Regions from separate parts of the Alteromonas sp. S167 genome, predicted to be linked through region 1. Evidence: predicted binding sites of a transcription regulator. Region 1 holds the regulator's gene; each other region holds the start of a gene.
The links. Region 1 encodes sigma-54, which starts transcription at its own class of promoters, with help from an activator protein. Its sites were predicted from a motif close to GTTGGCACGNNNNTNGNNT; they were not measured.
Positions count from the first base shown of each region.

Region 2: the regulator sigma-54 is predicted to act here: its motif matches at 3,035-3,053, upstream of V7R35_RS08505 (hemerythrin domain-containing protein).
Region 3: the regulator sigma-54 is predicted to act here: its motif matches at 2,812-2,830, upstream of fliE (flagellar hook-basal body complex protein FliE).
Region 4: the regulator sigma-54 is predicted to act here: its motif matches at 4,481-4,499, upstream of glnA (glutamate--ammonia ligase).

Region 1 covers NZ_JAZETR010000008.1:215,433-222,780, reverse strand. Annotated here, with positions in the region: gene lptA (lipopolysaccharide transport periplasmic protein LptA) at 1-194, shown strand, start outside; gene lptB (LPS export ABC transporter ATP-binding protein) at 197-922, shown strand; gene V7R35_RS13775 (RNA polymerase factor sigma-54) at 998-2,491, shown strand; gene hpf (ribosome hibernation promoting factor) at 2,521-2,808, shown strand; gene ptsN (PTS IIA-like nitrogen regulatory protein PtsN) at 2,822-3,265, shown strand; gene rapZ (RNase adapter RapZ) at 3,336-4,181, shown strand; gene V7R35_RS13755 (HPr family phosphocarrier protein) at 4,181-4,471, shown strand; gene mgtE (magnesium transporter) at 4,714-6,072, shown strand; gene V7R35_RS13745 (response regulator transcription factor) at 6,150-6,896, opposite strand; gene V7R35_RS13740 (spondin domain-containing protein) at 7,211-7,348, shown strand, end outside.
Region 2 covers NZ_JAZETR010000004.1:192,959-200,306, forward strand. Annotated here, with positions in the region: gene V7R35_RS08495 (diacylglycerol kinase family protein) at 1-1,571, shown strand, start outside; gene gdhA (NADP-specific glutamate dehydrogenase) at 1,576-2,922, shown strand; gene V7R35_RS08505 (hemerythrin domain-containing protein) at 3,091-3,546, shown strand; gene V7R35_RS08510 (YqaE/Pmp3 family membrane protein) at 3,645-3,803, opposite strand; gene V7R35_RS08515 (EAL domain-containing protein) at 4,013-6,307, opposite strand; tRNA gene V7R35_RS08520 (tRNA-Leu) at 6,590-6,675, opposite strand; gene secG (preprotein translocase subunit SecG) at 6,694-7,101, opposite strand; gene tpiA (triose-phosphate isomerase) at 7,112-7,348, opposite strand, start outside.
Region 3 covers NZ_JAZETR010000001.1:309,687-317,034, forward strand. Annotated here, with positions in the region: gene V7R35_RS01255 (sigma-54 dependent transcriptional regulator) at 1-56, shown strand, start outside; gene V7R35_RS01260 (sensor histidine kinase) at 191-1,324, shown strand; gene V7R35_RS01265 (sigma-54-dependent transcriptional regulator) at 1,338-2,675, shown strand; gene fliE (flagellar hook-basal body complex protein FliE) at 2,910-3,239, shown strand; gene fliF (flagellar basal-body MS-ring/collar protein FliF) at 3,252-4,946, shown strand; gene fliG (flagellar motor switch protein FliG) at 4,959-5,999, shown strand; gene fliH (flagellar assembly protein FliH) at 6,059-6,841, shown strand; gene fliI (flagellar protein export ATPase FliI) at 6,834-7,348, shown strand, end outside.
Region 4 covers NZ_JAZETR010000002.1:556,455-563,802, forward strand. Annotated here, with positions in the region: gene V7R35_RS05685 (Nramp family divalent metal transporter) at 1-253, shown strand, start outside; gene V7R35_RS05690 (MalY/PatB family protein) at 335-1,486, opposite strand; gene V7R35_RS05695 (response regulator) at 1,613-1,990, opposite strand; gene typA (translational GTPase TypA) at 2,263-4,095, opposite strand; gene glnA (glutamate--ammonia ligase) at 4,566-5,975, shown strand; gene V7R35_RS05710 (DUF4124 domain-containing protein) at 6,078-6,683, shown strand; gene glnL (nitrogen regulation protein NR(II)) at 6,814-7,348, shown strand, end outside.

The DNA of each region.
Region 1 (7,348 bases):
AAGCCGAACTTAAGCAAGATACCAGCATGGTGCAAGGCGATAACATTACTTTCGACATGATTACAGAGCAACTGCTTGCAACTGGCGGTGACGATACCGATGGTGATGGCAGAGTAACCACCGTATTTACACCTGAAACCATTCGAAAAGCAAAGTCTCAAGACGACAAAAAAGACAACGAAGGTAACGAATAGTTATGGCGACGTTAAGTGCAAAGAACCTTGCAAAAGCCTATAAAGCCAGACAAGTCGTGCGCGACGTTAGCTTATCGGTATCAACAGGGCAAATTGTTGGGCTATTGGGTCCGAATGGCGCTGGTAAGACCACTACATTTTATATGATTGTCGGCCTTGTTCCGCTAGACAAAGGCAAAATTGAAATAGACGACAATGAGCTTACTCACCAACCTATGCATGAACGTGCACGCCGCGGAATTGGCTACCTCCCGCAGGAAGCGTCTATTTTTAGAAAGCTTACTGTGCATGAAAATATCATGGCTATTTTACAAACGCGTAAAGATTTAAATTCACAACAACAAGAAGAAGAAGCCGACGCACTACTTGATGAATTTAATATTAACCATATACGTAATAGTGCGGGGATGAGTTTGTCGGGCGGTGAAAGACGTCGTGTTGAAATAGCGCGAGCGCTGGCGGCGAAACCACAGTTTATTTTGCTAGACGAACCATTTGCTGGTGTTGATCCTATATCAGTTAATGATATAAAGAAGATCATTCAACATCTTCGTGATAGAGGCATAGGCATTCTTATCACCGATCATAACGTACGAGAAACATTGGATGTTTGTGAGAAAGCGTACATTGTGAGTCATGGCGAATTAATTGCGCAGGGAACCGCAGAACAGGTTTTAAGTAATCAAAAAGTTAGGGATGTATACCTAGGCGAACAATTCAGGCTATAGTTAAAGTAACCGGATTGTCATTTTTTCAGTTTCGCTCTTGGTGTATTCAATTTAAAGTATTTAAATAAGACGTAGATGAAACCATCTTTACAGCTAAAATTTAGCCAACAACTTACCATGACACCTCAGCTTCAGCAGGCTATCAAACTGCTGCAGCTTTCTACGCTTGACCTTCAACAGGAAATTCAAGAAGCGCTGGACTCTAATCCGCTTTTAGAAGTTGAAGAAGGCAACGACGAACCTCAAGGTGAAAAGAACAACATCGACAACGACGACAGTGGCGATGTTCAACCTACGGCTTCAAGCGATACGTTAGAAGCCGGAGATGCGCTTGAAAAGAACGATTTACCAGACGAACTTCCCATAGACAGCACGTGGGATGAATACTACTCGGCCTCTTCTGCGCCCGCGCCTGGCCCAGCCAGTGATGACGAACAAATTTTTCAGGGCGAAACTACCGAAGACATTCAAGAACACTTGCTGTGGCAGATGCGTTTAACCCCTTTCTCTGATACCGACAGAGCCATTGCCATGGCAATCATCGACTCTATTGATGAGTCGGGTTATCTAACCGTGTCACTTGAAGATATTCTAGAAGCGGTCAACGCTGAGGAAGTGTTAGACGAAGACAGCGATGAGCTAATTGAAATGGATGAAGTAGAGTGCGTGTTAAAACGTATTCAAATGTTCGACCCCATTGGTTCTGGCTCACGTTCTCCACAAGAGTGCCTTATGGTGCAGCTACGTCAGTTCTCTGAGGACACACCGTGGCTTGCTGAAGCCAAGCAGCTTATTGAAGAATATTCAGACCTTCTTAGCAGTAAAGACTACCGTACGCTCATGCGTAAAAGCCGTTTGAAAGAAGATCAGCTTCGCGAAGCAATGCGCTTGCTGCAAACCTTGAATCCTCGCCCTGGTAGTGCTTTAGTTACTAAAGAACCCGAATACGTTATTCCAGACGTATCGGTTACCAAAAAGAACGGGCGCTGGGTGGTAGAGCTAAACCCTGATAGCCTGCCAAAACTTAGCGTTAATCAACAATATGCTGCAATGAGTCGTCGTGCAAAAAACAGTAGCGACTCGCAGTTTATTCGCTCACACATGCAAGAAGCCAAATGGTTTATCAAAAGCCTAGAGTCGCGTAACGACACCTTAATGAAGGTTGCTAATTGTATTGTGCAGCAACAGATGGGCTTTTTTGAGCATGGCCCAGAAATGATGAAACCAATGGTTCTCAATGATGTCGCAGAAATGGTAGATATGCACGAATCCACTATTTCACGCGTCACCACGCAAAAGTATATGCATACGCCTCGCGGTATATTCGAATTGAAGTATTTCTTCTCGAGCCACGTAGCAACCGAGTCGGGTGGTGAGTGTTCATCTACAGCGATACGTGCATTGATCAAGAAGTTAGTGGCAGCTGAAAAACCTAGCAAGCCGCTAAGTGATAGCAAGATTGCTTCATTGTTGGCCGAACAAGGCATTAAAGTTGCCCGGCGAACAATAGCAAAATACCGGGAATCGTTATCGATCCCGCCGTCGAACCAACGCAAAAGCCTTATTTAACGGGCTACATAATATAAGGAAGACGAAATATGCAAATCAACCTTACTGGTCATCATGTCGAAATCACCGACTCTTTGCGTAATTATGTCGATACGAAGTTCAGCAAACTTGAACGTCACTTTGATCACATTTCTAATGTGCATGTCATCCTGAACGTTGAAAAATTAAATCAAAAAGCCGAAGCGACAGTTCACTTAAGTGGCGCTGAAGTATTCGCATCCTCAGAAAATACCGACATGTATGCGGCGATTGACAGCATGGTTGATAAGCTCGACCGGCAGGTAATCAAGCATAAGGAAAAACTCAAAAAACATTAGTAGTTAATTAAGTATGGATATACAAGCCATCGTAAGTTTGGACCGCACCGAGTGTGCGGTTCAATGTAATAGTAAAAAGCGTATTCTAGAAATCATTGCCGACATTGCGGCTAAAAATAATGAGAATATAGACGGCGCTACTGTATTAAACAGCCTAATGTCGCGAGAGCGTATGGGGAGCACCGGCATTGGAAACGGTATCGCCCTTCCCCATGGACGCTTAGCTGGTCTTGATAGAGTTATTGCAATTGTGGTAACCAGTACACCAGCAATCGATTTTGATGCTATTGATGAAAAGCCGGTAGATATCTTTTTTGCACTTTTGGTACCAGAAGAACAAACCGAAGGGCACCTACAAACGCTAGCCACCGTAGCTGGCAAGCTGAACAATAAAGACACCGTAAAAGCAATAAGACGCGCAACCACCAGCGACGATATAATAAAAGCGCTGGGCTAACGTCGTAAGAGATATGATCTCACTGCAATAAGCAGTGCGTGCTTAAGATTTTAATAAAGGGAGAGGCAAGGTGAAGCTGATTATTATCAGTGGTCGTTCAGGCTCAGGGAAATCGGTCGCACTGCGAGCGTTAGAGGATTTAGGGTACTATTGCGTAGACAATATTCCCGTGAACTTACTGCCTACCCTAACCCACACTGTGGTTGATGAATATGACCAAGTGGCAGTAAGCATTGACGTTCGAAACCTACCTAAAAACCCCAATGAATTGGTAGAAATACTCGACTATCTACCTAGCTCGTGGTCGATGACTATTGTGTATATCGATGCCAGTGATGACGTTTTGGTAAAGCGTTTCAGCGAGACACGTCGGTTGCACCCGCTTGCTAAACTTAACAAATCGCTTTCAGAGGCCATTCAAGCCGAGTCGGCACTACTTGCCCCCATCGTTGAACGTGCAGACCTGTATTTAGATACCGACAAACTTACTATTCACCAGCTTGCCGAATTAATTCGCGAGCGTATTTTGGGTAAGAAGAGTTCAAGGTTGGTATTGGTGTTTGAATCATTTGGTTTCAAGCACGGCATCCCCAAAGACGCTGACTATGTATTCGATGCGCGGTTCTTACCTAACCCACACTGGGAACCAGATTTAAAACACCTAACTGGCTTAGATGCACCGGTAGAAGTGTTCTTAGGCTCTCAGCCAGTTGTTACTAAGTTTATCTGGCAAATACAAAACCTTATCACCACATGGTTACCTCATTTAGAGCGAAACAACCGAAGCTATGTAACAGTAGCTATTGGATGCACTGGCGGCCAGCATCGCTCGGTTTATATTGCACAAAGCCTGTCGAAGACCTTCAGTGAAATTCACCCAGATGTACAAATACGTCATAGGGAGTTGAACCAGTAATGAGTAATGGAAAAGTAGGTTCTATCGAAAAAACAATGACCATTGTCAACAAGCTTGGATTGCATGCACGCGCAGCTACCCAGCTTGTGCAGTTGGCCAATCAGTTCGACGCTAAAATTGTACTGAAAAAAGAAGACAAAGAAGCCGATGCTAACAGTGTTTTAGGGCTAATGATGCTTGAAAGCCATCAAGGTGAGCAGGTAACTGTGGTGGTAGATGGTGATGATGCACCAGCAGCCATGGCGGCTATTGAGCAACTTATTGCAGGAAAGTTTAACGAAGAAGAGTAAGTGCATTTGGCTAAATAGCGTTAGTACTATTTAGCATTTACTTTTTAACTCTCGTGGTTAACCCCCTGTATTGGCGAAATATTCGTCATTCGGTCATAATAAATACGTAATCGGTGTTTTAATTATGACAGCACAACAGCAAGTACGATATTCTTATCATAATACCTAATCTCAATGCAGCATTGCATATTGGGTTCTAGCGTTACTCTTAAACCTGTTTAGCTTGGTAGGACTCGCTATTTATGGCAGAAGCTCTCGTCTCTAAATACGTACAAACCCAACTTCGTGCACTAAATGGCGCACTGAACAATGGTCAGTTTGTTTCTGTACGTAAGCTTTTGCTTGAACTTCCCCCTTCAGATGTAGCTCACATTCTTGAGTCTAGCCCTAGCCGCACCCGTGATGAGCTATGGGAATTGATAGACGGCGATTTTCATGGCGATATCTTAGAAGAGCTTTCTGACGATGTAAGAAACGGTATTATTACCAAGATGCTGCCTGCCAACGTGGTTGACGCTCTTGAAGAGATGGATACCGATGACCTGGCAGAAACCTTAAGCAGCCTACCAGAGCCAGTACTTGCCGACATTCTTGATTCAATGGATGCGCAAGACCGCCTACGCGCGGAACAAGCCCTTTCATATGGTGAAGAAACCGCCGGTTTCATTATGAATACCGACACCATAACGCTGCGTCCAGACGTTACTATAGATGTTGTACTTCGCTACATTCGCCTTAAAGGTGAGTTGCCAGAAAATACCGATACCTTTTATGTGGTAAATCGCACCGATAACTTGGTAGGTATTGTACCTGTGACCCGTTTATTAACTGCCGATACCGACGAAAGAGTGTCGGACATTATGGACGAAGAATCGGAAGCGATACCGGTGCATATGCCAGATGACGAAGTGGCAAGCTTGTTCGAACGTTACAATTGGTTGTCGGCGCCTGTCGTGGATGAAAACAATCGATTGGTGGGCCGAATTACCATTGATGACGTGGTAGATATTATTCGTGAAGACGCAGAGCACTCAATGATGAGTATGGCCGGTCTTGATGATGACGAAGATACGTTCGCCCCGGTTATGCAGAGTACTAAACGCCGTTCGGTTTGGCTGGCAGTGAATCTTGTGACTGCACTAATGGCAGCGATGGTAAGCGATTTGTTTGAAGCAACGCTTAGTCAGCTAGCTGTTTTGGCTATATTAAACACCATAGTGCCGAGTATGGGTGGCGTTGCCGGTAATCAAACCTTAACCTTAGTTATTCGCGGTATGGCACTTGGGCACGTTAATGCTAGCAACAGCCGATGGTTGATAACAAAAGAGCTGTCTATTGGTTTCTTAAACGGTGCTATTTGGGCTGTGCTTATTGCTTCTGTTATTGCGCTGTGGAAGCAAGATTATATGCTAGGGGTTATTATTGCTTTTGCCATGTTGGTAAACATGATTGCCGCGGGGCTAGCGGGTGCTACCCTACCTATGATTATGAAGCGCCTTAAAATAGACCCAGCGCTGGCAGGTAGCGTTATACTTACTACCATTACTGATGTTGTGGGAATTTTCGCATTCCTTGGTACAGCCACACTATTTTTGATCTAAGCGCAGTTGATAGAACACGCGAGCCTAAGCGCTGATGGCTTTTCACTCGCTGAGGGCTCTTCACTCGCTAGGGGCTTCTAAGCGCTAAGGGCTTTGCCCACAAATCCCTCAACATTAAGCTTATAACCCACACCCCATACTGTTTGCACTAGCTGTCCGCCGTTTAACGGTACAGACACATTATCTAGTTTGTTACGCAAACGGTTAATGTGTGTATTTACCGTATGCTCATAACCTTCATGATTGTATCCCCACACGGCAGTAAGTAACTGGTTACGAGAAAACACTTGATTAGGATGACGACAGAAGTAATCAAGAAGGGCGAACTCTCTTGCCGTAAGCGACAGTGTATGACCGCCTAAAGTAACGCTATGATAACGATGATCTACCTTTAATGGTCCTATTTCTATACTGTCATCACCAGCATTCAGCGCAGTGCCATTATCAACCGACGGCATACTTCTGCGCATATGCGAGCGAATTCGTGCTATAAAAACCCGCTCATTAAAAGGGCCTTGGAGGTAGTCGTCCACTCCTGCTTCAAAATAATCTGCTTCATCAGCAGGCATTGGTATATCAGCATCAACTCTACCCTCGACAGACATTACCCAACAGTCTGGGTTGTTACTAACCAATGAGCGAATACGTGACAAACACGATTGATCAGCATGAGATTGCACAATAACCAGAGAGTAATGCTGAGCAGATAACAGTGACATAGCCGACTGGTAGTTCGACACAACGTCGTGAAGAAAAGCGTGCTCGCTTAAGCACTGAGTAATTGTTTGCTGAAACTGATTATCGCTATAGATAACGAGGATCATGAGGCGCTCCATTTTGCCGCTTAAAAAACTAGACCGTAGCGCTGAAAAATATATTTCACTTTAATTAAAAGAATTTATAAAAAGCTTTTACTCAATTTTTATGTGCTTCCTCGCTTCTTCTATTCCCTCTCTTACATCCCTGACCTTTTTTCCCTGCTCTTATCCTTGCCTCTTTTCTTACCCTTCTCCTTATTATGAGTTCGTACTTTTTCAGACAAAAATCTGTGTTTATTTTGTGATACTTCTGTGATGAATTGCCGTTTTTGCTGACCTACATTTTTAAGCGCTTATAAATCACATCAGGGTATAACAAAATGAAATTCACTAAATTAGCTAGCGCATTGCTGCTTTCAATGGCGGCAGTATCAGCAACTCAGGCGGTTACGCTTGATGTCGAAATTACAAACTTAACGCAGGCGCAAAGCTTTACGCCAAGGCTTGTAATTGCACAC
Region 2 (7,348 bases), on a different contig from region 1:
CGCCCTACACTCTTTTAAAGCTGATGTTTGGATGGACTGCGTTTTCGCTGATAGCTGTAAGTAGTGCTTACTTATTAAATTTTCCAAGCCTTTTTCGCAAGCGTCAGGACGGCTCTATCCCAATTTATATTCGTTGGGTCTTTGTGCCCTTTTTGTTTGGCTCATGGCTTTACAATGAATATGCCAGACGCACTGATAAAGTACCACCACTTCAACAAATTGAACCTCACCTGTTTCTAGCATGCCGGATGTCAAACAAGCATGTTGATCTGCTCAATGAAAACAAGATTGGGGCAATACTGGATGTCACTGCTGAATTCGATGGCTTAGACTGGACCGCGTTCCAAGAAGACTATCGTTATCTCAACATTCCTGTTCTTGACCACACCAGCCCTACCCAAGACCAATTGATGCAGGGTATTAACTTCATTCAACAACAGGTTGACGAACAAAAAAATGTTGTAGTGCACTGTGCATTAGGTAGAGGCAGGTCGGTGCTTGTTGTTGCCGCTTACTTGTTAGCAAAGAATCCATCGTTGAGCGTAAAAGAAGCCTTAAGCCAGATTAACGATATCCGACAAACTGCTCGATTAAATAAACGTCAGTTGGCATCGCTTCAAAAAATACGCGACGGTGGCCTTCTAAACCTGAAACGACGCCTTGCTCTTATTGTTAATCCCGTAGCTGGCGGTGGCAAATGGGAACAGAACAAAGACGACATATTATCTCGGCTGAATGAAAAGTTTAGTGTGTCAGTTAAAGAAACCACACCAGACATAACAGCGACTGAACTGACTCGTGAAGCCAAACGCAATGGTGCAGACATTGTAGTGGCGTGCGGCGGTGATGGCACCCTTACAGAAGTGGCAAGCGAACTTATTGATAGCGAAATCACAATGGGCATTATCCCTTTAGGTACTGCGAATGCGCTAAGCCAGGTTCTACATGGCTATATGAGTAAAGTCATGCCGATAAGCACAGCGTGTGATGTGATAATTGCCGGCAACACATTGGCTATCGATACCGCAAAATGCAATGACCACGTCATGCTCCTTGTCGCTGCAGTCGGTTTTGAAGAGAAAATGATCTCTGCCGCCGACAGAGAAGCAAAAAATATTGGCGGCCAGTTCGCCTATATCAAAGGGCTTTTGCAAGCGATTTCTAATAATGAAGACATGTCATTCACTATTACGCTTGATGAAAATGAAGCGCAGTCAATAACTACACCTAGCCTTGTAGTGGCAAATGCAGCGCCGTTAACTACTGCACTGGCACAAGGTTCAGCGCCACCAGATGTGACCGATGGAAAGCTTGACTTAACATGGCTTAACCCACAAACGTCATCAGATAGACAGTTCTTGTCATTGGCTGAACTTGTATTAAGCCCCAACGACGCGAAACAACATTCAAATGCAATAAAGCATGCTCAAGCACGAAGCATTAGGCTTGCGTTCGATTCACCTACCCTTTATGCGGTAGATGGGGAAATATTTAAAGACGGTAAAATCGAAATTACAACGTACCCTAGAAGCCTAATAGTGCTAACCAACGTTGAAGAGAAGGATAATTAATCCAATGCCATACGAAAGCAATTTTGATGAAATTTATAACTTTGTCGCCCAGAAATTTGAGGGTGAGAACGAATATCTTCAAGCAGTAAGAGAAGTACTACACGATATTATTCCCATCTATAACGCAAACGAAAGCTATAAACGTGATGACATAGTTAGGCGGCTGTGTTTTCCAGAGCGCGTTATTTACTTCACAGTGTCATGGATGAATAGCAGCGGAGACATTGAAGTCAATCAGGGTTGGCGTGTTCAACACAACTCAGCAATGGGACCCTATAAAGGCGGCTTGCGTTTCCACCCAACGGTTAATTTATCGGTATTAAAGTTTCTTGCCTTCGAGCAGTGTTTCAAAAATGCACTTACGGGGCTACCCATGGGTGGCGGTAAAGGCGGTGCAGACTTCAACCCTAAAGGCCGAAGTGATAGAGATATAATGCTTTTCTGCCAAGCGTTTATGCGTGAATTACAGCGCCATATTGGCGCAAACACGGACGTACCGGCAGGTGATATAAACGTGGGAGCAAGAGAGATAGGCTACTTGTACGGTGAGTATCGACGACTTAACAACAAGTTTGAGGGTGTACTGACAGGAAAAGGGCTTGAATTTGGCGGTAGTTATGTGCGCACGGAAGCCACTGGTTTCGGGCTTATCTACTTCTTAGACGCAGTATGTAAACAGCACAACACTGACATTGAAGGGAAGAACATTGTTGTCTCGGGTGCAGGGAATGTAGCGCTTCATGCTGCACTTAAAGCAACGCAAAAAGGTGCGAAGGTAATTAGCCTGTCGAACAGTCGCGGCACTCTTTACAAGCAAGATGGGTTTGACGAGCCAGCCATAAAATTTGCTATTGCTGAGCACGCAAAAAGCAACAACATTCTTACCGATCTTGCTGATAAAGGCATTGGGGACTGGAAAAAAGGCAAAACGCCATGGCATTTAACCTGCGACATTGCATTACCTTGTGCAACTCAGAATGAACTAGATAAAGACGATGCATTAACGCTAGTGAATAACGGCTGTAATATGGTATTGGAAGGTGCGAATATGCCGTGTACCGATGAAGCTCAAGACGTGTTTAAAGACAAAGCACTAGTGTATGTTCCAGGCAAGGCGTCAAACGCAGGTGGAGTTGCACTATCTGGCCTAGAAATGTCACAAAATGCCATGTTTAGCCAACGCAACGCAGATACACTAGACGAACAACTGCAAAACATCATGCTTAGTATTCATGAGCGCTGTGTAGAGGAAGGGAAAGATACTGCTAACAATTACATTGATTATATGAAAGGTGCTAACATAGCGGCTTTCAGGCGTTTGGCTGATGCTATCGTTGCCCAAGGCGTGTAAAAAGCAATGTATATTCTCCAATCGTTATGTAAGTTTTTCTAAAGTCGAATTTGCTACCCTGGTGGCAATTTTAAAATAGTAATAAAAATCAAGCAGTAAGTGTTTTTCGCAAGTTGGAACGTATATCGCATTACTAAGGTAGAGTTAAAATTACCTGAGGAATGCATTATGAATATTTTCGAAGCACTTCGTAAAGACCATGAGAAACAACGTCTGCTGTTAAAGATATTAGCTGAAACAAGCGGCGACACTGCTGCTCGTCGCGAATACTATCAAGAGTTAAAACTGCAGTTAGAAGGTCATGCACTGGCTGAAGAGCGACACTTTTATGCTCACCTTCTAGAAAAAGATGCAACGGTAGATTTAACGCGCCACGGCATTGCTGAGCACCATGAAATTGATGAGCTATTGGCAAAACTAGATGACACTGAGATGAGTTCTCCTGCTTGGCTACGTCATCTTAAAAACTTACAAGATAAGGTTGAGCATCATTTGGCAGACGAAGAACACGAGTTTTTCCAAGTGGCAGGTCGCGTGCTCAATGATAAGCAAAAAGCCACATTGGCTGATGATTACGTAAATGAGATGGAACAGGAAATGTCAACAGCTACTGCAACGGCATAGCGTGCCAATGCAGCCTCTCTTCAAATCATAAAAAAGCCAGCGTTAAGCTGGCTTTTTTTACGATTAAACGCCAAAAGTTACTGCATTTACAGTGCTTATTAACGCTTAGCAATGATGTACACTGCGTGAATTACGCCTGGAAAGTAACCTAATATGGTTAGCAAAATGTTTATCCAAAACTGTGCGCCAATCCCTACTTGCAAAAACACACCCAGTGGCGGAAGTAAAATTGATAGTAATATGCGAATGATATCCATAATCTTTTCCTTATTTTGTTATTTTTTATTGGCGAGAGACATTTAAACAACGCTGTTAAAACCACGTTCATTTAACCCGTGTAGAACTAAGCACATTCAGTGCCAACGTTATTAAGTAAAGTTAAGGCTTCAAAACGAGTACTTCACGCCTTATTACACGTTTTATTACACGCTGCTAAGAACACGTTACTAAGAGTTTAGCCTTTTTACTATTCACCAAAAGGCGAATTACGCAGCCATGTTTCTAAGTCAGCCACTTTAAGCGGCCTACTTATATAGTAGCCTTGCGCCACATCGCAACCCCACCCTTTGAGGATATCAAGAGATGTTTCGTCCTCTACACCTTCAGCAACAACTTTCAAATTAAAGATACTGGCTAGGCTTAGCACCGTATGCACAATTTGCTGGTCGTTTTCATCTGACGCTAAAGACAGTATGAAACTTTTATCAATTTTTATGGTTTTGACAGGTAAGTTTTTCAAATACGCTAACGATGAATAGCCTGTTCCAAAATCATCGATGGCAAAATGGAAACCGCGTGCAGTAAGTTCGGTTAAGTTTTCAATAGCCAGACTTGCGTCTGCCACCAAGTCGCTCTCGGTTATTTCTAATTCGAGCGCTTCAGGAGATAACCCTTTTTCAGTTAAAAGCGCAACCAACTTGCTCAGCAATACTTTGTTTTGAATATCTTGAGTAGACAAGTTCATTGCAACCGTAAAGTTGAACCCTTTATTTCTAAAGTACGCAAGATCGGTAATGGTTTGTTGCATAACCCATGTTGTCACTTGCTCAATTAACCCTGCTTGCTCAGCAATAGTAATAAACTCGTCAGGAGGTACGAATCCAAGCTCAGAGTTATTCCAACGAATAAGCGCTTCCATACTGCTTACTTTCATTGTTGTAAGGTCTACTTTTGGCTGGTAAACCATAGAGAGCTCGTCTTGCTGACTTGCCAATGCACGTTTCAATTCTGTGGTTATTGAAAGGCGCCTGTTATACCTATCCTCAAGCTCGGCTCTGTAGTTAACACACCATGCGCCAGTATGTATGGCTTCATCTGTAACTATGTTTATTTTTCTAAACAGTTCTTCGGAGTTACTCGCATCAATGGGACAATTCACTACCGCCATTGTAATTTTAACCGGAATGGCTATTAAATTACTTTCCACGGGTTGTTCAAGTATGTGACGAAGTGTATTTAGCTGGTCTTCTTGAAGCGGTTCATGAGAAATATACAGAATTTCACCGCCTGCGAGGCGCGCAGATGTGCCAGGCCATCGTTTTAAGCGTTGTGCAAGGGCTTTTAAGGTATTGTCACCATTTTGGTAACCATACAGGTCGTTTATAGTCCTAAAACCCAACACCGTTATAGCTATTACTTGTACGGTATTGCTCAATGCCATTTGAGAAGAAAAATAGTCTTCTACATAGTTGCGGTTGTATAAACCCGTTAGCACATCATGTTGAGCTTGATAGCGTATGTGCTTTTCACGGCTTTTAATACTTTCCTGCATGCTGTCGACAGCGTTAGCTAATTCAGTGATCTCTTTTAGCTTCGACGGCTTTTCAAGCGTTGCACCATATTTTCCAGACGCCACTCTGTTAACCGCAGCGACTAGATTAGAAACAGGCTGACTTACGTTTCTTGCCAGTAGCATAGACAAACCCAGTGCAATTAGCATTGCAATGAGTGCAAAGGCAAGAATGGTTATCTGTATGCTGGTAAATGCATCAAAGGATACGGTTGTATCAACTGCTAAGGTAATATCTACGGGTAAATGAATATCAGAAGAGATATTTGCATTGCGTTTAAAATAAGTAAGCTCGTCGCCAAACGTAACGTCTAACCATGAAGGGTCTTCCTCTTTATCGAGAAGGTAACTTGCGACCGCTGCGTCTAACGTTGTAATTATGATGTTGTTGGTTTTAGGTTGAGAAACAATGATATCAGCATCAATTAACGTTTTAAGTTCGTTCAGCAGTGTTTTATCGAACTCAACACCGATAAGCATATAATAACGAAGTGTTGGTATTTCAACGCGGTATAAATTAAGTTGAACCAGCTTGTCGTTTACCACAAAGAAGCCACTGTCTTTGCCCTTAGCTACCAGCGCCACACTACTCTGAAGTTGCTGTCCAGCTTCAAAAATATCGGAGTGAGATACCACTACCGTATGGTCTAAGTTCACAAGCGCAATAATATCGGTATTTAATCTACTGGCGTAACTAGTAAGCGCAGCTTCTATTGAAGGCAGGTCTTGGGTACCTACCGCTCGTCGGAAGTCAAAGGAGCGAGATAAAACATTCGATACACTTTTTATAACCTCTTGGCGGTCTTCCACCACTTTATCGAATACTTTCTCGGCCAACGCTATATCTTGGTCGATATTTTCAACAACAAACGAGTTCGCAGATTTCCAAACGGCGCCTATTATAAGCAGCGATGCGATAACAATACCCAGAATAAGGGTTTGAAATAAGCTTTGGCTAAGCGTTTTTTGCACTACAGTGTCTCTTGTTTGGTGTAGCTCGATAGAGGGAAAGAGCATTCGTTAATAATCAGGATAGCTGATTCTTTGAAAATCGAACAGTAGTAACGTCCTGTATTTTCTAAAATTAAACGCTTTGTTACAAATTGCAATTAAGGGAAAAATATTATCTAGAATGGCTAGTGATAGTATTTAATCAGACAACGTATTTTATTCTGTAAGACAAAGGTTGTTCTGAATCAAAACTCATTGAGTAGAAAAGAAAAAACCCGTTACATTGGTAACGGGTTTTTAATTTGGTGCGGAAAGCGGGACTTGAACCCGCACGAGCTATGCTCACCACCCCCTCAAGATGGCGTGTCTACCAATTCCACCACTTCCGCGAATTTCAAACACATTCCTTAGTCAGGAATATTCTCGTCTTGAGCCTTTGGTACGTCTGAAGACTCAACTGCAGGAACATCTGACTCTGCAGCTCCTTCAATTACAGGCACGTCTTGGTCTGCTGGAATCTCTACTGGCGTTTCTACCGCAGCAGGCACTTCTAAGTTGTTCCACTCGTCTTCAGCGCTTTCACGATTTGCAGTCATTGCACCAAGCGTAAGGCTGATAAAGAAAAATAAGCCAGCTAGAATGCCAGTTGTACGCGTCATGAAATTGCCTGACCCAGTAGAACCAAACACTGTGTTTGAACCACCAGAGCCAAATGAAGCGCCCATATCTGCGCCTTTACCTTGTTGAATTAAAACAAATCCAATCAATAAAAGCGCAACCACTAAGTATGCTACCAATAGCACTTCGTAAACCATAAATACCTCGTCAGTCTGCCGCTTGGCAAATTGAAATAAAATCTTCAGCTTTTAAACTAGCTCCGCCAATTAAGCCACCGTCTACGTCTTTCTGAGCAAACAGCGTTTCGGCGTTATCAGGCTTAACACTGCCACCGTATAATATACGAATACCTTGTGCTAAGTCGGCGTCTACTTTTTCAAAGTAGCCGCGAATAAATTCGTGAACTTCTTGTGCTTGTTGCGGGCTTGCAGTTTTACCTGTGCC
Region 3 (7,348 bases), on a different contig from region 1:
CAACCCTTGTAGAGAAAATGCGTAAGTACGATATTCAGCGTACGGAAGATGTGTGACGTCAGGTTATTGACGTTACATATAAACCTTTCTATCCCTCTATGTTGCTGATATATAAAACATATTAATATTGGCACACCTTCTGCTTTAACTAGTCATAATGAAACAGCGTCTGCAATTTGACGAGGGTATTATGGCTTTTGACAGCACTTACAGTTCATCTGACAACACAGCGTCGCGTTACGTATTAAGTGACATCGACAGTGCAATAGCGGGCAATGGCTATTCTGAAGCTGCAAGCGATGATATTGACTCGCTTCGTCTTCAGGCAAGTCGCCTAGAGCATTTGTTGCAAGTTATGCCCGCTGGCGTGATTGTGATTGATGGCAAAGGCGTAGTACGTCAAGCCAACGAACAAGCCAAAGCGCTTCTTGGCGAACCGTTAGAAGAAGAAGTGTGGCGCAGTATTATTACGCGTTCGTTTAAGCCTCGTGCTGATGATGGACACGAAGTATCCCTTGTTGATGGACGTCGAGTAAAGCTATCTATTACGCCTTTGGAAAAAGAGCCAGGACAACTCATTGTTATTACCGACCTCACCGAAACCCGAAGACTACAAGCACGCGTAAGTCATATGCAGCGGTTGTCGTCGTTGGGAAAAATGGTGGCTTCGCTTGCTCATCAGATACGTACGCCATTGTCGGCAGCTATGCTGTATGCTGCGAATTTAAAACGTAAGGGACTAGGGCAAGACTCGCAAACGCAGTTTGCTCATAAGCTTTCTGACCGATTAAAAGAGCTTGAGAGCCAGGTTAACGATATGTTGTTGTTTGCCAAGTCAGGTGAAGAGCAAGTCGTAAGTGAATTAAGTCTTCAAGACATTTTTGCCGCCATTGAAGGTAATGCCAACACCATGGCGTCGCAGCAAAATCAGTACGTTTCATTTAAAGGCTTCGAGAGTAATGTGTGTATAACGGGAAACCTAACTGCGCTGCAGGGAGGGCTACTAAATCTTATACACAATGCCATTCAAGTTTCACCCAAAGACAGTGATATTTGTGTTGAAGCAAAACATCATAACGAAAAGCTTATCATCTCAGTTATCGATAGTGGCACAGGTGTTCCAGACGCGTTAAAAGTCAAAATATTCGAACCTTTTTTCACTACTAAAACCCATGGAACAGGTTTGGGGCTTGCAGTAGTGAAGTCGGTTGTGGGTGCACACAATGGTAATTTAAGCGTGACAGATGCCGCTAATGGTGGTGCATGTTTTAGCGTAGCGTTACCGTGTAAGCCACAATCAAATTCATTCACGCAAGTGGCATAATTAGGAGTTCAAAATGGCAAAGACAACAATCTTGATAGTTGAAGATGATGCAGGTCTTCGTGAAGCGCTTTTTGATACTTTATTATTAGGTGACTACAACGTTATTGAAGCTGATTGCGCAGAGACCGCACTGATGAAGCTTGGCGCACACAAGGTTGACCTTGTAGTAAGTGACATCCAGATGGGCGAAATGAATGGGTTAACATTGCTTAAAAATATTAAAGCAAAATACCCAAACATGCCTGTCTTGTTAATGACAGCGTACGCCACCATTGACGATGCCGTGCAGGCAATGCGAGATGGTGCTACCGACTATTTGTCTAAGCCATTTGCACCAGAAGTGTTGTTGAATTTAGTAGGTCGCTATGCACCGGCTCAGAAGATAGAGTCACGCATGCCAATTGTTGCCGACCCCTCTAGTATTAAGCTTCTTGAGCTTTCTAGAAAAGTGGCGAAATCAGAAGCCACCGTAATGGTGTTAGGCCCGAGTGGCTCGGGTAAAGAAGTGTTGTCGCGTTACATTCACGATCAGTCTCAGCGAAGTGATGCGCCATTTGTTGCCATCAACTGTGCGGCTATTCCGGAGAATATGCTGGAAGCAACATTGTTTGGTTACGAGAAAGGTGCCTTTACCGGCGCTATTCAAGCATGCCCTGGGAAATTTGAACAAGCGCAAGACGGTACGTTACTGCTTGATGAAATTACGGAAATGGATTTAGCGCTTCAGGCCAAGTTGCTGCGTGTTCTTCAAGAACGCGAGGTTGAAAGGCTAGGTGGAAGAAAAACCGTGAAACTGAATGTTCGCGTTATAGCAACAAGTAACCGCGACCTCAAAAAGGCGGTTGAAGCCGGTGATTTCAGAGAAGATTTATACTATCGCTTAAATGTATTTCCAATTGAGTGGAAGCCTTTAGGTCAAAGACCTGGTGATATTGTTCCCCTTGCTGAGCATTTGATAGAGCGTCATGCCTCTACGCAAGGTTTGGGAGCCATTCGATTAAGTGCAGCCGCTCGAAATAAGCTTAGTCAGTATAGCTGGCCTGGTAACGTGCGGGAGCTAGAAAATGTCGTTCAACGCGCTCTTATTCTTTGTGAAAACGGCGAAATTGGCGCTGGCGATCTAATGATTGATGAAAGCATTACCTCACAAGTCGAGGTAATGTCAGAGCCTGTTGACGATAACAAGCTCGGCTCAGAGCTTAGATACCAAGAACATCAAATCATTCTTGATACCTTAGCGTCGTGTAAAGGTAAGCGTAAAGATGTAGCTGAAAAGTTGGGCATAAGCCCACGAACCCTTCGCTACAAACTAGCGAGAATGCGAGAAGATGGCATAGAAGTTCCCGCATAATCGATTTCATAGCCGACCGTCGCCCTTGCTGTATTCAGGGTGGCGGTTTTTTGGTGTCCCGCGTTTAACCCCTGTCATAATTTTGGCTTTGCTTACTTTCTCCTTCTTAAGTTGCTGAAATTATTGATTAATTAAAGTTGGCAAGCCCCTTGCTAATCTATATCCATTACTAAGATTCTTGCCCTGAATTCGGGCGCACGCAAAGTACTTTATACTAGTACGCTAGGAGTGGTTATGGACGTTAAAGCCAGCAGTTTGTACCAAGAAATGCAAAACATGATTGGACAAACTCGTCTTCAAGTTAACGAGCCTCAGCAGGTCGCAGAGATTAATTCGTCTGCAGACGACTTTGCATCCATGCTTAAAAATGCAGTAGACGGTGTGAACGGACTTCAACTTGAATCAAGAGATATGCAAAAACGTTTTGAAATGGGCGACCCAAATCTGAGTCTGGCTGAAGTGATGCTAGCGAAAGAAAAGTCGGGAATAGCTTTTGAAGCGACAGTTCAAGTGCGTAATAAAGTGCTTGAAGCATACAAAACAATTATGAATATGCCGGTGTAGGTGGAATAGGTTATGGCTGAAGCAACTGGTACAAATCTTACCGTCCCTGATCAGAATACGGCGACAGATAACGAAGCCGAAAACAAATCAGGCTTTATGGATGCACTAGGCAGTGCAGATATGATGCGCCAGATGGCACTGGTTGTGGTGCTGGTTATTTGTGTGGCTATCGCCATTTTTATACTTATTTGGTCGCAAGAGCCAGACTATCGTCCGCTGGCGAAAATGGAAACGCAAGAGCTTATCGAAACGTTGGACTACATGGATGCCAACCAGATTGAATATAAGCTTGAAGGCAACACGGTTTATGTAAGAAGCGACGAATTTCAAAAAATTCGTTTAGGTATGACGCGCCAAGGTCTCACTCAAACTACAAGCGCGGGTACCGACATTATCATGCAAGATATGGGTTTCGGCGTAAGTCAGCGCGTTGAAATGGAACGCCTTAAGCACGCTCGCGAACAACAGATTGCCGCCACAATAGAAGACATTGCGAGTATTCAAAAAGCGCGCGTGCTATTGGCAATGCCAAAAGAAAACGTGTTTGCAAGAAGAGAAAAGAAAGCGTCAGCCACTGTTGTACTTACTGCGAAACGCGGCGCCGTTATTGCAGGTGAAGAAGTTGACGCGGTGGTAGATATTGTGGCTTCAGCAGTGCAAAACATGGAGCCTTCAAAGGTAACCGTAACCGACAGTAACGGCCGTTTACTTAACTCTGGCTCGCAAGATTCTATGAGCGCACGCGCTAGAAAAGAATACGAAATTGAGCGCCAGCGCGAACAAGAGTACCTAGAAAAAATTGATGCCATTCTTATTCCTGTATTGGGCATTGGCAACTATACCGCACAAGCCGATGTTTCTATGGATTTTACTGCCATGGAACAAACACAGCGCAGCTACAACCCAGACCTTCCAGCAGTGCGTAGCGAAATGATAATGGAAGAAAACAGCGTTGGTGGCGGTGTAGGCGGTATTCCTGGTGCACTTTCAAATCAACCACCGCTAGATTCCAACATTCCTGAAGAAGCTAGTGCGGCCAACCAACAAACGCTGCCGGGTAGAACGGCTAAAGAGTCGACGCGTAATTATGAGCTAGATACCACAATTAGCCACACTAAAAAGCAAACAGGTACTATCCGTAGACTAAGCGTTTCGGTAGCCGTTGATTACGCGCAAATTGCGGGTGAAGACGGCGCCATGACGCCAACGCCTCGTAAGCAAGAAGAACTTCTGAATATTCGTAGACTACTTCAAGGCGGCATAGGTTTTGACGTAACACGTGGCGACTCGCTAGAAGTAGTAAGCGTGCCATTTACACGAATGGATGCGGGTGAAATTGAAGACTTACCACTTTGGGAGCAACCAGGTTTTCTACCAATTCTTAAGCTAGTTATTGGTGGATTGGTTATAATCGTACTTATTATCTTTGTTATACGTCCAATGCTTCGTCGTCTTATCAATCCTGACGAGTCAAACGACGCCGAAGACTTTGATGCTGATGAAGGCCTAGACCTAGGTGACGACACCATAAGCATGCTGACTTCAGACTTTGATGAAGGGCAGGTGGGCTTCGCGCCAGATGGATCACTTATGCTTCCAGATCTGCACAAAGATGAAGATGTATTAAAAGCAGTGCGCGCACTAGTTGCAAATGAGCCAGAACTATCAGCCCAAGTAGTGAAGGGCTGGTTGATGCAAGACGAGTAGTGAGAGGAAATCATGGCTGAAGAATTAGCAAATGTTGAAGAGCCGTCATACGACGTCAGTAAATTAGAAGGCGTTGAAAAGGCAGCTATTCTTCTGTTGAGTTTATCTGAAGAAGATGCGGCGCAAATTTTAAAACACTTAGAGCCAAAACAAGTACAGAAGCTGGGTACTGAAATGGCGAAAGTGGACGATATGACGCAGACCAAAATTACTGCGGTGCACAAGCATTTTATCGAAGAAATACAAAACTACAGCACCATCGGTTTCCAAAGTCAGGACTTCGTTAAACGTGCATTAACAGCAGCGCTAGGTGAAGACAAAGCGGCAAACCTTATCGATCAAATTCTGATGGGCAGCGGAGCAAAAGGTCTCGATTCACTGAAGTGGATGGACTCGAAGCAAGTTGCAAGCATTATTCGAAACGAGCACCCGCAGATACAAACCATTGTATTGTCGTATCTTGAGCCAGAACAAAGCGCCGAAATCTTGGCACAGTTCCCTGAGAAAGTGCGTTTAGACTTGTTAATGCGTATTGCTAACCTTGAAGAAGTTCAGCCGGCAGCACTACAAGAACTTAATGAAATTATGGAGAAACAGTTTGCGGGACAAGCCGGTACGCAGGCAGCGAAGATGGGCGGCTTGAAGTCGGCTGCGAACATCATGAATTACCTAGATACTGCCATTGAAGGTCAGCTAATGGACGCAATCCGAGAGCAAGACGAAGAAATGAGCCAGCAAATTCAAGACCTTATGTTTGTATTCGACAACCTTGTGGATGTTGATGACAAGGGTATTCAAGCCATACTACGTGAAGTTCAGCAAGACGCATTGCTTAAAGCCATTAAAGGTGCTGACGAAGAGCTTAAAGACAAAATTATGCGCAATATGTCTAAGCGTGCAGCAGAAATGCTTAACGACGACCTTGAAGCACTTGGGCCTGTGCGTATTAGTGAAGTGGAAACAGCGCAGAAAGAGATCCTGTCAGTTGCCCGTCGTCTATCTGACTCAGGCGAAATTATGCTTGGCGGTGGTGGCGGTGAAGAGTTCTTATAAGAGCCTTTACGCGGTAAGTAACACCAATATTATTTTTGATTAGCACAGACGGTAGCAGCATGACGGCAAAAAAGAGTTTCAGTGATAGCGAAGCAAATGAAGCTAAAAAGTGGGACCTACCGTTTGTAGATGACCCTTCTGCAGTCAAAGAAGATGAACCCACCAATGCGCTAAACCGTCGCTCAGACTGGAAATATGAGCCTCCTGAAGAGGAAGAGGAAATTCTTCCTCCTACGGCTGAAGAAATTGAGGCGATACGGCAAGCGGCTTACGATGAAGGTTATCAAGAAGGTAAAACTACCGGTTTTGAAGAAGGCAAAGCTGAAGGTCTTGAAACAGGGCATGTTGAAGGTAAAGAACAAGGCTATAAAGAAGGCGTTGAGCAAGGCCTAGAAGAGGGGCGACAGCAAGTTCAAACGCAGGCCGAAGTGTGGCAAATACTAGCAGATAAACTTCACGACCCACTCTCTCAAGCAAACGATGAAACCCGTGATCAACTGGTTAAGCTAGCGGTAACACTTGCCAAAGCGGTTATCAAAACCGAAGTAACCACCAACTCACAAGTGGTTCTGCAAGCATTAAGTGAGGGTCTGAAGGCGCTTCCAATAAATCAGGTAGAATTTCAAATTCATATGCACCCAGAAGATATCGACATCATTAAGTCTCATTTTGGTGAAGAAGAGGTTGCCAAAAAAGGGTGGAACTTGATTGAAGCTCCCGCTATGGAGCGTGGCGGGTGTGACATTACTACTGCGCAGAACGCCGTAGATGTGTCTGTTGAACGTCGTTGTCGCGATGTTATTGAAAAATTCTTACTAAACCAAGGGCTAAGCGATGAGTAGCCCCTGGCACAATCACTTCGAAACTATTACTAAGCAGGTTACGTCTCCGCCTGTTGTCGCGGCAGGCAAACTAGTTCGTGGTATTGGGTTAACACTTGAAGCCGTAGGTTGCCAACTTCCCGTTGGCAGCCAGTGCTTAGTGCAAACTATCGAAGGCGAAATTGAAGCTGAAGTGGTTGGCTTTGGTGATGATATTACTTATCTCATGCCGACAGAAGCGGTGCGCGGTATTGTACCTGGCAGTCGCGTAATGCCACTAAATCGTCAAAGTGGTTTGCCAGTGGGAATGGGGTTATTAGGCCGCGTTGTTGACGGCAACGGTCAACCTCTTGATGGGTTGGGTGAAATAGATGCTGAAGCACGCGCACCTACCACGCGCCCTCCTATGAACCCACTCATTAGAAAACCCATCAATGCGCCTATGGATGTGGGTGTAAGAGCTATTAACGCGCTGAATACCGTGGGTATTGGACAACGTATGGGGCTATTTGCCGGAAGTGGCGTGGG
Region 4 (7,348 bases), on a different contig from region 1:
GTGGCTGGTAATTATTATCATTGGCGTAAGTGTGGCTGCATTGGGTTTTAAACCTTTACCAGCAATTTTGTTTGCACAAGCCACCAATGCCCTTCTGTTGCCTATTATTGCCATATTCTTGCTCATTGTTATGAACAAAAGTAATGCATTGGGTGAATTTAGAAACACGTGGAAAAGCAATATTGCTGGCGGCGTTGTGGTAACAACCGTGGTTGGTTTAGGGCTTTACAAGCTTTCTGGGGTTTTCTTTTAACCCCTCACTTAATAAAACGGCTTCTGATTCGCGAAAAGTAAGCAGAAGCCGTTAAACTTGAATTAAATAGTTGTAGACCTATTAGCGTGCTAGACGAGACAAAATATCATCTAACATAGCACTACTACAGCCAAAGTTAATCCTAAAGTGATCTGCTTTGTGGAAATCGACACCAGGTGATGGCCCAACGCCCTTCTCTTCAGCCCACGTTAAAACATTCTCAACACCTAGCTTACTCGCATCTATCCATGCCAAGAAAGTAGCATCATTTTTAATCATGCTTAACCCTTCTATTTCATTAATGGCGTTAAATACTTTGTCGCGATTTGACTTCAAATAAGCTAACTGGGCCTGATGCCAGTCGTCACATTGAGTAAACGCAGCTTCAGTGGCTGCAAGACCTAATACGGTAACCCACGGCACAATACCTGCCGCAGCTTGGGTGAATGCTTGGCGTAACTTGCGGTTAGGGATGATTGCAAACGAAGTGCCTAAACCTGCAATATTAAAGGTTTTACTGGCAGCCATTAAGGTAATGCTGTTTTCAGCTAGGTCTGCTTCTCGTCCTGCGGGAATATGTTTTTTACCTGGCTCTAATATTAGGTCGCAGTGAATTTCATCAGAGCAAAGCTTTACGTTGTTTTTATTGCAGATGTCCGCAATACGGTCTAGCTCGTCTTGTGTTAACACCGAACCAACAGGGTTCATCGGGTTACATACTATAAACAACTTACACTTAGGGTCGGCCGCCTCACGCTCTAATGCTTCAAAATCTAGCGTGTAGCGTTCTGGTGTGTCGTCGGTAGCAGGTTGAATAACGGTACCAATATCAACACGCTCAAGGCCATTTAACTTGGGGGCAGCTAACAGTGGAGGATAGTTTGGCGTTTGTACAAGTACTTTATCACCCGCTTCACAATATGCTTTGCAAGCAACGTTAAAGGCAGGCACCACACCCGGTGTCCATACCAACCATTCGGGTTCAATATGCCAATGGTGTTTATCTTTAAGCCAGCGAACTACAGCGTTTATTGCGCCTTCGTGATGTGCTGGCAGTATGTAGCCCATATTACCGTGCTCAATCTGTGAGGATAACGCATCAAGAATAGGCTGTGCACAACGAAATTCAGTATCAGCAACCCAGGCCGGAATAATGTCTTTGCCTTGGTATTTTTTCCATTTGAATGAAAAGGTGTCTTTTCTGTCTGGGGTATTATCGAATAGCGCGCTCACGTGAAGTCCCGTATCTCATTTCTATAAAAATTCAGATACCAGTGTAGAAGTTTCGTTTTCAAGAAACTAGGCGCAAATGCAGTTTTACTATATCGAAATCAACTTAATTAGGAATGCTAGTTCTTTCTAGGCCAGTGCCTTCATTACTTTTTGTGACTTGTTGATGAGGTCTTTCATATCAAGTGGTTTCGCCAGAAACCCTGAAACCTTGAGCTTTTTAGCCTCAACAACAAGGTCTTTATGCGGGTCGGCAGTGATCAGCAGAAAGGGAATAACCAACCCTTTCGCTTGAATGGTTTTAAGTAAACTAAGACCGTCAAATTCAGGCATTACCTGATCGCTTATCACTAAGCTAATAGAATTAGACGTTTGTTGAAGGAGGAAGTCACGAGCAAACTTACTGCGACTGAAAGGGTATACCGTAGCGTTAAGCTTGGTCTCTAATGCATCGGTAATAAGGTCTAACGTAATAGGGTCATCTTCAACAACAGCAACTGAGAACACGGCTTACTTCCTCACTACAAACTTCTTTATAAATTAGAAATATGAAACTCAACACACTGCATTAAACAACCTGGCGCTAAGTGCAAGATCACACACCTTTACTATTTCTAAGCATAGAAGGTAGCAAGTAATTTCTCCACTCACCTTTCGGATAAGTTATCAAAAGGTATTATTTCATTTTACTGTCAGTTGCTTACAAATAATCTGCCGATAAAACAAAAAAAATGCCAACACGAGGTTGGCATTTTTCAACGTTTTTGCGTTTAAGTCGTTTACGACTTAGGTGCGCGAGATGCACGCTTACGCTCGTTTTCAGTAAGAAGCTTCTTACGAATACGAATAGACTCAGGTGTTACTTCTACTAGTTCGTCATCGTCGATAAACTCAAGCGCTTGCTCAAGAGACATCTTGATTGGTGGAACAAGTGTTTGTGCTTCATCAGTCCCCGATGCACGAACGTTAGTAAGCTGCTTACCTTTAAGCGCGTTTACCGTTAGGTCGTTGTCACGGCTGTGAATACCAATAACCATACCTTCGTAAACTTCAACACCGTGACCGATAAATAGGCGACCACGCTCTTGCAAGTTAAACAGGGCGTTAGTTAGTGCTTTACCGTTTGCGTTCGCAATTAGTACACCATTCTTACGCTTACCAATAATACCGCCTTTGTAAGGGCCATAGTGATCGAACGTATGATAAAGAAGACCAGAGCCCGACGTCATTGTCATAAAGTCTGTTTGGAAACCAATTAGACCACGGCTTGGAATTACGAAGTCGATACGTACACGACCTTTACCGTCTGGAGACATGTCGGTCATTTCAGCTTTACGAAGACCTAACTGTTCCATGATTGAGCCTTGGTGTTGCTCTTCACAGTCGATAGTTAGCGTTTCGTAAGGTTCTTGTGTTTCACCGTCTACCTCTTTCAGAATTACTTCTGGACGAGATACAGCAAGTTCGTAACCTTCACGACGCATGTTTTCAATAAGAATACCAAGGTGAAGTTCACCACGGCCAGATACGCGGAACTTGTCCGGATCTTGTGTTTCTTCTACACGTAGCGCAACGTTGTGAACAAGCTCATCGTTCAAGCGCTCAAGAATGTTACGCGACGTTACGTACTTACCTTCTTTACCAGCAAACGGAGACGTGTTTACTTGGAAAGTCATCGTAACTGTTGGCTCGTCAACCGTTAGCGGAGGAAGCGCTTCAACAGTGTTAACATCACAAATAGTGTCAGAAATCTTAAGCTCGCCAAGACCTGTGATTGCAATGATGTCACCAGCGTGTGCAGATTCAACTTCGTGACGTGCAAGACCAAGGTAGCCATATACTAGGCCAACTTTACCGTTACGCTTTTGACCGTCAGCAGTTACAACAGTAACTTGCTGGTTAGGCTTAACTGAACCGCGTTTAACACGACCAACACCAATTACACCTACATACGAGTTGTAATCAAGCTGTGAGATTTGCATTTGGAATGCGCCATCTACATCGGCGTCAGGTGCAGAAACCTGCTCAACGATAGTTTCGAAAAGTGCAGTCATATCCTCTGCCTTTTCATCTGCATCGTGCGATGCCCAGCCGTTAAGCGCTGAAGCGTAAACAACTTGGAAGTCTAGTTGCTCATCAGTTGCACCTAGGTTGTCGAAAAGGTCGAACACTTGATCCATAACCCAATCAGGACGTGCGCCTGGCTTGTCAATTTTGTTGATAACAACAATTGGCTTAAGACCCTGTGCGAATGCTTTTTGCGTTACGAAACGCGTTTGCGGCATTGGACCTTCTTGAGCGTCTACAAGTAGAAGTACAGAGTCGGCCATTGACATAACACGCTCTACTTCACCACCGAAGTCGGCGTGTCCTGGAGTATCTACGATGTTAATGCGGTAGTCATTCCAGTTAATTGCCGTGTTTTTCGCAAGGATGGTAATGCCACGTTCTTTCTCGATGTCGTTCGAGTCCATTACACGGTCTTCTTGCTCGCCTCGAGATTCAAGGGTGCCAGACTGTTGTAACAGTTTGTCTACCAGGGTTGTTTTACCGTGGTCAACGTGAGCGATAATTGCGATGTTACGCAATTTACTAATATCAGTGGTATTCATGCTTATATAGAGCCTGTGTAAATCGGTGCCTACCCCTTTCACAATGAAATAAGTGTGCACGAGATTTGTTGCAAAAAAATGCAGATAGAAAAATTTGCGCGGATTGTACAGAAAAAACACGGCATTTGCGCATCTTTTTTTGATCCCAAACGAAATAAAGTTATCGCTATTATTCTAGACCCTCTCTTATCACGATGATTGCCCAAATTAATTACAAGCCAAAAACCGATTTGGGTGGTAAGTGTACAAAAAGTCATCTAGGCTAATGATCAACAATTCGCAACTATTGAACCATTTTGGCGCACTTGCGCACCAAAATGGTGCGCAACACTTTACTAGAGAGTGATTTGCCCTGCCCTATGCCGCAGAAAACGGTATGCATATAGATGGCATGATAATCGCTTTCACTTTTTTCACTGTTGGGGTGAAGCTGATCATTCCGCATTTTTACATTAAACCTGGAGGACACGATGTCAGTAGAAAAGGCATTAGAGCTGATTAAAGAAAGTGAAGCGAAGTTTGTAGATTTACGTTTTACCGATACAAAAGGTAAAGAGCAACACGTATCAATTCCTGCTAGCCAAGTTGACGAAGATTTCTTCGAAGAAGGAAAAATGTTTGACGGCTCTTCAATTGCTGGTTGGAAGGGCATTAACGAGTCTGACATGGTACTTCTTCCAGATGCAGCAAGCGCTGTAGTAGACCCGTTTGCAGAGGAAACTCAAGTAAACATTCGCTGTGACATCGTAGAGCCTTCAACGATGGAAGGTTACGAGCGTGACCCACGTTCTGTTGCACGTCGCGCAGAAGAATACCTTAAGTCTACAGGTATCGGCGACACATGTTTCTTCGGTCCTGAGCCAGAGTTCTTCCTTTTTGACGACGTTCGTTTCCATACTGACATGGCTGGTTCTTTCTACAAAATCGACTCATCAGAAGCGAAGTGGAATTCAGGCGAAGAGTTTGAAGGCGGCAACATGGCGCACCGTCCAGGTGTGAAAGGCGGCTACTTCCCAGTACCTCCAGTAGATTCTGCACACGATATTCGTGCTGCTATGTGTCTTGTTATGGAAGAGATGGGCCTTGTAATTGAAGCGCACCACCACGAAGTTGCTACTGCTGGCCAGAACGAAATTGCATGTCAATTCAACACGCTGGTTAACAAAGCTGACGAAATCCAAATTTACAAGTATGTTGTTCACAACGTTGCACACGCATACGGCCAAACAGCTACGTTTATGCCTAAGCCACTTGTAGGCGACAACGGTTCTGGTATGCACTGTCACCAATCAATTTCTAAAGATGGCGTTAACATCTTTGCTGGCGACAAGTATGCTGGTCTTTCTGAAGAAGCGCTTTACTACATTGGTGGTATCATTAAGCACGCGCGCGCAATTAACGCATTTGCTAACGCTTCAACAAACTCTTACAAGCGTCTTGTACCAGGCTTCGAAGCACCAGTTATGCTTGCTTACTCTGCACGTAACCGTTCTGCTTCAATCCGTATCCCTCACGTTACTAGTGATAAAGCGCGCCGTATCGAAGTTCGTTTCCCTGACCCAACAGCTAACCCATACCTAGCATTTACTGCAATGCTTATGGCTGGTCTTGACGGAATTAAGAACAAGATCCACCCTGGCGACGCAATGGATAAAGACTTGTACGACCTACCTGCTGAAGAAGCGGCGGAAATTCCAACGGTTGCAAGCTCGCTAGAAATGGCGCTTGAAGCACTTGATAACGACCGTGACTTCCTTAAAGCGGGTGGCGTTATGACTGACGACATGATTGATGCATATATCAACCTTAAGTCTGAAGAAGTGACTACTCTTAACATGACTACTCACCCAGTTGAGTTCGACATGTACTACAGCGTTTAATTTACGCGGTATTAAGAAACATACGAAAGCCCGCCTAGCGGGCTTTTTTTATGCCTAGCGATTATCTACTATGTTGTAATGGGCATGATAGAGGTAAATCTGGTGCTAAATAAAAAACAACTACTTTCGCTGTTACTTTCACTAGGTGTTCTGTGTTGCAATGTATCCTTAGCGCAAACTACGCAGACTACGCAAAACGAAAATAGTGGAACCAAAGCCACTGAAAGCAAAGCCCAAAACACAGCGGGCAACAAAGCTATATACAAAATAGTGAATAGCGACGGCACCGTAACCTATACCGATAAGCCCGCATCACAAGCACAGCCTATGGCATTCGATGACAAAACGTTAAACGTAGTGAATGCAGCAAAAGCGCCTGTGCTGCCGCCACCAGCACCTAACAAAGCAAAACCACAATATCGCGTTTCCATTGTTAGCCCTCAGCCAGAAGCGACAGTTCGTAACAACTTAGGCGAAGTAACGATATCCGCAAAACAAACTGGCACGCCTAAAGCTCCGCTTTTTAGATTAGTGTTTGACGGTGCACCATACAAAAGCAATTCATCAGGCTTGTTTAAGCTTGAAGGTATACATCGTGGTGCACACACGTTCAAAATTGAACTTACCGACAATACGGGCAAGACTCTTGCATCGTCTCCTACTCAAACCCTTTACCTTCATCAGGCATCGGCGTTAATTAATAACTAATAGCGTGCAACACCAGCGCCGAAGGCGCACCATGGCAGTTCAGTCACATTAAATAAATAGGCTGTTTTGTCGCGATTCGAAGGATTGCACGCTACAATGCACAATATTGGTGCAAAGGAGATAAACTCGGATGCAATCCACCGAGTTAGACACATTACAACTTATCAATAGCCTTAATACCGCGCTGGTAATGGTAGACAGCAAGCTGGTGATTGTTTACGCCAATCATGCTGGTGAAGCGCTGTTTGAAACGGGGCGCAAACAGCTTGTCGGACATCCTCTACCTGAATTCTTCTTACCTGGCACTATTGAAACAACGCGTTTGAAAGCCGCTATCCGCAAAGGTGAAGATTTCACAGAAAACGAAATTAAATTAGCCTTTAGAGATAATCGCTATGTATCTGCCGATTTAACCGTTACCAATATTCAAATTGATGGCGCGCCACGGCTTCTGTTTGAAGTAAAGAAAATTGACCAACAAAAGCGTATTTCTCGTGAGAATTTACAAAACGCACAGCACTATGCTGCAAGAGAGTTAGTTCGCGGTTTAGCCCATGAAATTAAGAACCCGCTTGGCGGCATTCGCGGGGCGGCACAGCTTCTTGAAAAAGAACTAAGCGACGAACATAAAGAGTTCACCCGCATGATCATCGAGCAGTCAGACC